DNA from 2 places in the Kribbella sp. NPDC058693 genome. Region 2 is predicted to be linked to the other one. Evidence: riboswitches for the same ligand, from Rfam matches in the RefSeq annotation. Region 2 holds a riboswitch; the other holds the start of a gene.
The links. A riboswitch is a leader RNA that binds a small molecule or an ion and turns the genes downstream of it on or off. The one in region 2 is predicted to bind cobalamin.
Positions count from the first base shown of each region.

Region 1 (4,417 bases), on a different contig from region 2:
GTTCACGAGCCCGCGCGTCGGCGAGCCAGACGGCCCGGCCTCGACAAACCGCCCGTCCAGCGCTCGCACCACGTTGACCAACTCGTCCCCGGTCCGAGCCAGCCGCGGAACCACCTCGGTTGCGGCAAACGTCAGCGATGCAGCGACTGCGTCCGAGGAACGACCGAGCACCTCGGTCACGACGACCGGCACCTTGGCGGCGTCCCAGCTGAGCGTCTCCATGCTGACGACAAGCTTGCGCGCGGCGGCTTCCAGGATGTCGACGCCGTCCGCGCCGGTGACCGCGGGCAGGTCGGCGAGGGTCGCGAGCTCGGCAAGGTTCGCGGCCTGACCAGGGTTCGCAAGCAGCGCGGCCTCGTCGACCCCGAAGGTCTCGCCGAGTGCGGTGCGGAGGCCGGGAATCGAGTACGAACCACCCCATAGCTGCCGGGCCCGCAGTACCGCGAGCACCAGGTTCACCCGGGCTTCACCAGCCGGCGCACCACCCAGGATGTGCAACCCGTCGCGGATCTGCACGTCCTTGATCTCGCACAGGTATCCGTCCAGGTGCAGGACGAACTCGTCGAACTCCTCGTCCTCCGGCTTCTCCGACGTGTGCAGATCATGGTGCAGCTGCGCCGCCTGGATCAGCGTCCAGATCTGCGCCCGCAACGTCGGCACCTTCTCCGGGTCCAGCGCAGACACCGTCGCGTACTCGTCGAGCAGGTACTCCAGCTTCGCCATGTCGCCGTACGTCTCGGCCCGTGCCATCGGCGGCACCAGATGATCCACGACCGTCGCATGCGCCCGCCGCTTGGCCTGCGTGCCCTCGCCCGGGTCGTTGACGATGAACGGGTACACCATCGGCAGGTTCCCGAGTACGGCGTCCGGCGCGCTGTCGGCCGCCATCCCGATCCCCTTGCCCGGCAGCCATTCCAGCGTCCCGTGCTTCCCGAGATGTACGACGGCCTGCGCGCCGAAACCACCCTCGTCGCGCGACGCCTCCAGCCAGCGGTACGCCGCCAGGTAGTGGTGCGACGGCGCCATGTCGGGATCGTGGTAGATCGCGACCGGGTTCTCGCCGAAACCGCGCGGCGGCTGGATCATCAGCACGACGTTCCCGAACTGCAACGCGGCCAGCGCGATCGCCGGCTCGTCGCCCGACGTGTCGACGTACAACTCGCCGGGGGCCTCGCCCCACGCCTCGATCATTGCCGTCTGCAACGATTCCGGCGTACGCCCGAACCAGGTGGCATAGGTGGACAGCGGGATCTTCGCGACGGCGTTGGCGAGCTGCTCGTCGGTCAGCCAGTCGACGTCGTGCCCGCCGGCCGCGATCAAGCGGTGGATCAGCCCGTCGGCGCCGTCCGCGCCCTGCAGCTCACTGAGGTCGAGCCCGCCGAGGTCGTACCCGGCCGATTCCAGCTGCCCGAGCAGCACGACGGCCGAAGCAGGCGTGTCCAGACCGACCGCGTTCCCGATCCGCGCATGCTTCGTCGGGTACGACGACAGCACCAGCGCGATCCGCTTCTCGGCCGCCGGCACGTGCCGCAACCGGGCATGCGCGACCGCGATCCCGGCCAGCCGCGTGCACCGCTCGACGTCCGGCGCGTAGCGGGCCAGCCCGTCGGCGTCGTACGACTTGAACGAGAACGGGATCGTGATCAGTCGCCCGTCGAACTCCGGGATCGCGACCTGCGTCGCCGCGTCGAGCGGACTGAGCGCGGCGTCGCTCTCCGCCCACTGCTCGCGGGTCGAGGTCAGCGCGAGCCCCTGGATCAACGGGATGTCGAGCGAGGCCAGCGCGCCGGCGTCCCAGGCATCATCCGCACCGCCGGCGCTGGCGTTCGCAGCGACAGCTCCGCCGGCCGCGAGCAGGGTCGTGACAAGCACGTCGCATTTCCGCAGGAGGTCGAACAGCCCGACGTTCTCGGCCGGGTCGAGCCCGCGCAGCGTTCCGCAGTACACCGGAAGCGGTTGGGCACCGGCCTCTGTGATCGCGTCCGCGAGGGCGTCGACGAAGGCGGTGTTGCCGGAGATCTCGTGCGCGCGGTAGTAGACGATCCCGACGACGGGCCGCTCGTCCTCGACGTACGCACCCCGGAGGCCGTACGCCGGGAGCGCGCGCGGCGGCTCGAACTCGTCGCCGGTCAGCAGGAGCGTGTCGCGCAGGAAGCCGGCCAGGTTGCGGAGGTTGTCCGCGCCGCCCTCGCGCAGGTACGCGAGCGCCTCGGTGACCGCGCCGGCCGGCACCGTCGACAGCGACATCAGCTCGGCGTCAGGTGCTGCCTCGCCGCTGACCACCACAGCCGGTTTGCCGGATGCCAGCACCGCATCGAGGCCCTCTTCCCACGCGCGGCGACCGCCGAGGAGCCGGACGACGACGATCTCTGCGGCGTCCAGCAGCGGTCCGAGCTCAGGGAGCTCGAGGCGGGCCGGGTTCGCGACCTTCCAGCCGGCATCCGCCTCGGCGGCAGCGAGCAGGTCGGTGTCGGCGGTGGAGAGCAAAACGAGCACGGAGGAGTTCCTTCCCCGGGGTGTCCACGCCCCGAACGGAGGTACGACGGCGGCAGTTCCTGACTCCCCTTGCGGGTCACAGTGGCGGGACCGTCCCGGATTCACACCGGGTTCCTGCTGATGCCGTCGATGACGATCGTGACTCTAGCCGACGGCCGCGGCGTACCGGGTGTGGAAGTCGTCCCACGTTGTCGCGTTGACCCCTGCACCGCATTGGTATAGGGCGGAATCACAGGGTTTGTACTGCGGACGCCCTCCGGCGTCGTACGGCAACGTCTTCTTCAGCGCAGGCCGGTTCTGATCCACCTGAGCCGAAGGAGACAATCATGCGCTTGAAGGCCTGGAGACTCCTGGTCGTCGTACTGACGATCGGCCTCGTCACACCTGCCCTCGTCGCCGCGCCGAGTCAGGCCGGCGGCGTCCGGGCGGGCCCGGCAGTGATCACCCAGTGGAACACCATCGCCGGCCGGACGATCTACGCGGAGAACGCCACCCCGGTCCCGGTCGGGAGCCTGTACTTCGGCTTCGTGTCGCTGGCCGTGTACGACGCGGTGGTGGCGATCGAGGGCCGCTACGAGCCGTACCTCAAGCAACCGAAGGGCCGCGCCAGGGCGTCCTCCGAGGCGGCGGCCGCGACCGCGGCGTACGAGGTGCTGCGGTACTACTTCCCGGCCTCGGCCACAAACCTCGCGACCGACTACGCCACGTCGCTCGGCACCATCCCGGACGGTCGCGCGAAGACCCGGGGAACCGAGGCCGGCCGGCACGCGGCGCAGACGCTGATCCAGGCGCGGGCCAACGACGGCCGAGGCGCGAACATCCAACTGACGGTGACGCCCGCGCCGGGAGTTTGGCGCCCGACACCCGATGCCCTCGCGCCGATGCTCGCCCCGTGGCTCGGATTCGTCGTACCTCTGGCGCTCCGGTCACCCACCCAGTTCCGGCTACCCGGCCCCTATCGGATCACGTCCAAGGCCTACGCCCGGGACTTCGCCGAGGTGAAGTCGATGGGTGCGCTGGTCGGATCCGCCCGGACCCCGGCGCAGACCGAGACCGCGGTCTTCTGGAACGCGAACGCTGTGCTGCAGTACCAGACGGCGCTCCGGGGCCAGGTCACCGCGCGAGGGATGGACATCGTCGACAGCGCCCGCGCGTTCGCCCTGCTCAGTACGAGCGTGGCCGATGCGCTGATCGCCTGCTGGCGAGCCAAGTACGACTACGCCTACTGGCGCCCGATCACGGCCATCCGGCTGGCCGACACCGACGGCAACCCGGCCACCGAAGCCGACGCCAGCTGGATGTCGCTGCTGCAGACGCCGCCGTATCCGGACTACGTCAGCGGGCACGCCTCCATCACCGGCGCGGCAACCGGCACCTTCAGCTACCTGTTCGGCGCACGGTCGCTCAACCTCGACGTCCCCGCCTTGGTGTCCACGGCGTCCCGGCACTTCGACAGCGCCGCGGCCCTGGATGCAGAGACCATGAACGCCAGGATCTGGCTCGGCTTCCACTTCCGGAAGGCGATGACCGACGCCAACCAGCTCGGCCATCGCTCCGCCTCGTGGACGATCGGCCACGAGTTCCAGCCACGGCACCACTGACCGTTCCTCGCCGCGCGCTGCGTCAGCGGTGCATCGCGTAGTGCGCGGCGAGGAGGTCCGTGCCCCAGTCGTTGCGGACGTCGCGCCAGACCGAGTGGATGTGGTTGGCGTTGTCCTGGGTGTTGTCGTACTCGGCCAGGAAGCTCGGCCCGGCGATCGAGTAGTAGTGCCGGTGCCCGATGCCCGGCTCGGTCTCGCCGGCCCACGCGAAGGTCAGCCGCTCGATCCCGCGCTCGGTGATGTCCTGCCAGGTCTGCAGCCCGATCGGCCCGGCGGCGCGTCCGACGTACTGGCCGATGAGGAGGCTGAGGAGCTGGCGC
Region 1 is NZ_JBHXSQ010000008.1:82,272-86,688, reverse strand. Features, by position in the region: gene cobN (cobaltochelatase subunit CobN) at 1-2,496, opposite strand, end outside; cobalamin riboswitch at 2,529-2,674, opposite strand; gene ACFWUU_RS40245 (vanadium-dependent haloperoxidase) at 2,823-4,097, shown strand; gene ACFWUU_RS40240 (DUF3500 domain-containing protein) at 4,120-4,417, opposite strand, start outside.
Region 1: linked by a shared signal. The riboswitch ahead of cobN (cobaltochelatase subunit CobN) and the one ahead of ACFWUU_RS35385 (ribonucleoside-diphosphate reductase subunit alpha) in region 2 are both predicted to bind cobalamin.

Region 2 (4,417 bases):
GACGCGATGACCTGGGTGACCGAGTCCGTGCAGGCCGGCGACAAGCTCGAGGTGGATCACCTGCTCGAGGCGCATCGCCGGTTGATGGCGCAGTCGCCGCACTCGGAGTACGCCGGCGAGATCCGCTACCTGCAGAACTGGATCGGCGGCCGCTCCCCCGCCGAGGCGTACTACGTCCCGCCGCCCGCGCAGCTGATCCCCGAACTGCTCGAGGACCTGGTCAGCTTCATCCGCGAATCGCGGCTGCCGGTGCTCGCGAAGGCCGCGATCGCGCACGCGCAGTTCGAGACCATCCATCCCTTTGCCGACGGCAACGGCCGGACCGGGCGCGCGCTGATCCACCTGATCCTGCGCGCCGAGGGCCTCGTCACGCGCACCGTGCCGCCGGTCTCGCTCTCGCTTGCTACGCACGCATCGGAGTACGTCGACGCCCTGACCGCGTTCCGGTACGTCGGGCGCGCGACGACCCCGAAGGCACGCGCTGCCGCGAACCCGTGGCTGCGGATGTTCGCCATGGCCTGCACGCATGCGACGGCCGAGGCCGCGCGCTTCGAGCGGGCCGCAGTCGATCTCAAGGCGGCCTGGCGGGAACGCGCGGCGCCGGTCCGCGCAGGATCCGCGACCGAGCTCCTGATCGACGCGCTGCCCGCCGCGCCGGTCCTCACGCTCGCCGCCGCGGCGCAGCTCATCGACCGCTCGCAGCAGGCCGCCAACCAAGGGCTCGCGCGGCTGGTCGAGGCGCGCATCCTGCGCGAGGTCACCGACGGGCGGCGCAACCGCGTCTACGAGGCGCCCGAGCTCATCGACGCCTTCACGCTGCTCGAACGCCGCTTCGCCAGCCCGGCCTCGGACACCCGGATCGAGCCGCCTAGCAGACCCGTTCCGGCGAGGCCAGAACCGACACACCAGTGAATTGACTTTCGTCTCCCCGGCGAGCAAGAATTCGAACATATGTTCGATCGTACAGGGGAGAAGTGATGTCGGAGGCGTTCGACTGGGACATCCTGCACAAGCCATCGGCGATGGCCATGGTGCGCGGCCAGCTCGGCTTCAGCTGGATGGTGCTGTCCGGGCGCCTCGCCCAGTTGACCGACGAGCAGTACTTCTGGCGACCGAGCAGCGAGGCGCTGACCGTCGTCCGGCGGCACTACGCCGGCCACTTCCGATCACTCGGGTCCGGCGAATGGGTCGCGCAGTGGCCCGACGAGCCGGACCATCGCGGTCCCCGCACGATCGCCTGGCTGATCGCCCATCTCACCGAGACGTTCTTCGAGCGATGGGAGTGGACATTCGGCGCGAGTCAGCAGGGGCGCGCGGATATCAACCTGCACGGCAACGCGCGCGACGCGGTGGCTTGGCTGACCTATTGGGTCGAGGCCTGGCGCGACGCGATCGCTGCGCTCGACGAGGACGAGGTGATGACGGTCGGGCTGAGCCAGGCCAACGAGCTCGACGCCGGCGAGCCGTTCGGCCACGTCGTGCTGCGGCTGAATCGCGAGCTGATCCACCACGGCTCGGAAATCATGACGCTCCAGGATCTCTATGCGGTCGCGGCGTGAGATTGCGGACCACAAGATGTGCGACACGCGGCGTGGCGCTACCACAAGATCTAGATCGCTCCGCCTAGCATCACTACTGCTGGTGGTTCGGAGTGGCCGGCACCACAAGATGTGGGCCACTTTGAGGCAACAGGGGAATCCGGTGCGAATCCGGAGCTGCCCCGCAACGGTGAGCGGATGTGCTGTCGAGAGACGTCCGCAAGTCCGGATACCTGCCACTGGTACGTGCACCGCCGGTGCATGTGGTCCGAGACCTCGCGGGTGGGTCGCAGGGCGTGACGGCAGTGATCCCGGCCGGTGCTGCCGGTCCCGTCGTGCGCCTGCTCGCGTGGTCCCAGGCCTCCGAACTCTTGTGGAGAGCACACCTGTGACTATTGCTTCCTCAACGGCTGCATCCCCGTCCTCATCCTCAGGGATCGCGGCGGGCCAGCCGGTCGAGCTCACCGTCATCCGTCGCGACGGCAGCAGTACGCCGTTCGACGCGACCAAGATCTCCGTCGCCGTGACGAAGGCGTTCCTCGCGGTCGAGGGCGCCGACGCCGGTGCCACCCACCGGGTCCGCGACCTGGTGACCGACCTGACCGGCCGGGTCGTCGGCGCCCTGACCAGCCGCGGTGACTCGCGCCGCAGCGTGCAGGTCGAGGACATCCAGGACCAGGTCGAGCTGGCGCTGATGCGCGCCGGCGAGCACCAGGTCGCCCGCGCCTACGTGCTGTACCGCGAGGAGCGGACCAAGGCGCGCACACCCGCCGATGCAGCCGGCGTCACCGAGAAGCCGGCGCTGACCGTCCGCGCGGCCGACGGCACCCGGTCCCCGCTCGACGTCGACCGGCTGCGGGTGATCGTCGCGGAGGCGGCAGCCGGCCTCGACGCCGTCGACCCCGAACTGATCCTGAACGAGACGCTCGGCGCCTGCTACGACGGCATCGCACAGCACGAGGTCGAGCTCGCGCTGGTGATGGCCGCGCGCGGTTTCGTCGAGACCGAGCCGCAGTACAGCTTCGCCGCGTCGCGCCTGCTGCTCGACCAGATCCGCCGCGAGGCGCTCGGTCGCGTCCACGGCGAGCCGCGACAGGCCAGCCAGGCCGAGATGGCCGAGGCGTACGCGTCCTACTTCCCGCAGTACATCCGGACCGGGATCGAGGCCGGCCAGCTCGACCCCGAGCTCGGCACCTTCGACCTCGAGCGGCTTGCGGCGGCGATCAGGCCGGACGCCGATCTGGACTTCACGTTCCTCAGCCTGCAGACGCTGTACGACCGGTATCTCCTGCACATCGACAAGGTTCGGTACGAGCTGCCGCAGGCGTTCTTCCTCCGGGTCGCGATGGGGATGGCGCTGCGCGAGGACGACCGCGAGGCGCGGGCGATCCAGTTCTACGAGCTGCTCAGCTCGTTCCGGTTCATGTCGTCGACGCCGACGCTGTTCAACTCCGGCACGACCCGGCCGCAGCTCTCGTCGTGCTTCCTGACCACGGTCGAGGACGACCTGGCCGGCATCTTCCACGGCATCCGCAACAACGCGCTGCTCGCGAAGTACTCCGGTGGTCTCGGCAACGACTGGACCCCGGTCCGCGGTATCGGTGCCAAGATCCGCGGCACCAACGGCGAGTCCCAGGGCGTCGTGCCGTTCCTGAAGATCGCCAACGACACCGCCGTCGCGGTCAACCAGGGCGGCAAGCGGAAGGGTGCGGTCTGCGCATACCTCGAGACCTGGCACATCGATATCGAGGAGTTCCTCGATCTCCGGAAGAACACCGGCGACGAGCGTCGGCGTACGCATGACATGAACACCGCGAACTGGGTGCCGGACCTGTTCCTGCAGCGGGTCGAGGCCGGCGGCGAGTGGACGCTGTTCTCGCCCGACGAGGTCATCGATCTGCACGACCTGTACGGCACGGCCTTCGCCGAGGCGTACGTCGCCTACGAGGCGGCCGCCGACCGTGGTGAGATCCGGGTGTTCAAGCGGGTCAAGGCGATCGACCTGTGGCGGCGGATGCTGACGGTGCTGTTCGAGACCGGGCACCCGTGGATCACGTTCAAGGACGCCTGCAACCTGCGCTCGCCGCAGCAGCACGACGGTGTCGTGCACTCGTCGAACCTGTGCACCGAGATCACCCTGAACACCACGGTCGAGGAGACCGCGGTCTGCAACCTCGGCTCGGTCAACCTGGTTGCACACCTCACCGCAGACGGTCTCGACGCCGACCTGCTCCGGGACACGGTGAAGACCGCGGTCCGGATGCTCGACAACGTCATCGACGTGAACTTCTACACGACGCCCGAGTCGGAGCGCGCGAACCAGCGTCACCGTCCGGTCGGCCTCGGGCTGATGGGGTTCGCGGACGCGCTGTTCGCGCTGCGGATCCCGTACTCGTCCGATGCCGCGGTCGAGTTCGCGGACACCTCGATGGAGCAGATCAGCTACCACGCGATCGAGGCGTCGAGCGATCTCGCCGCCGAGCGCGGTCGCTACTCGACGTACGACGGATCGCTGTGGAGCAAGGGGATCCTGCCGATCGACTCGCTCGAGCTGCTGACGTCCGCCCGCAACGGCGACGTGATCGTCGACGAGAGCAGGCGGCTCGATTGGGACACGCTGCGGGCGAAGGTACTGCGCGACGGCATGCGGAACTCGAACGTGATGGCGATCGCGCCGACCGCGACGATCTCCAACATCTGCGGCGTGAGCCAGTCGATCGAGCCGACGTACAGCAACCTGTTCGTGAAGTCGAACATGTCCGGCGAGTTCACCGTCGCCAACCCGTACCTCGTCGCCGACCTGAAGGCGCGCGGGCTGTGGGACCAGGTGATGGTGTCCGACCTGAAGTACCACGACGGCGTGCTGGCCGGTATCGAGC
Region 2 is NZ_JBHXSQ010000005.1:220,131-224,547, forward strand. Features, by position in the region: gene ACFWUU_RS35375 (Fic family protein) at 1-912, shown strand, start outside; gene ACFWUU_RS35380 (DinB family protein) at 978-1,559, shown strand; cobalamin riboswitch at 1,626-1,794, shown strand; gene ACFWUU_RS35385 (ribonucleoside-diphosphate reductase subunit alpha) at 1,927-4,417, shown strand, end outside.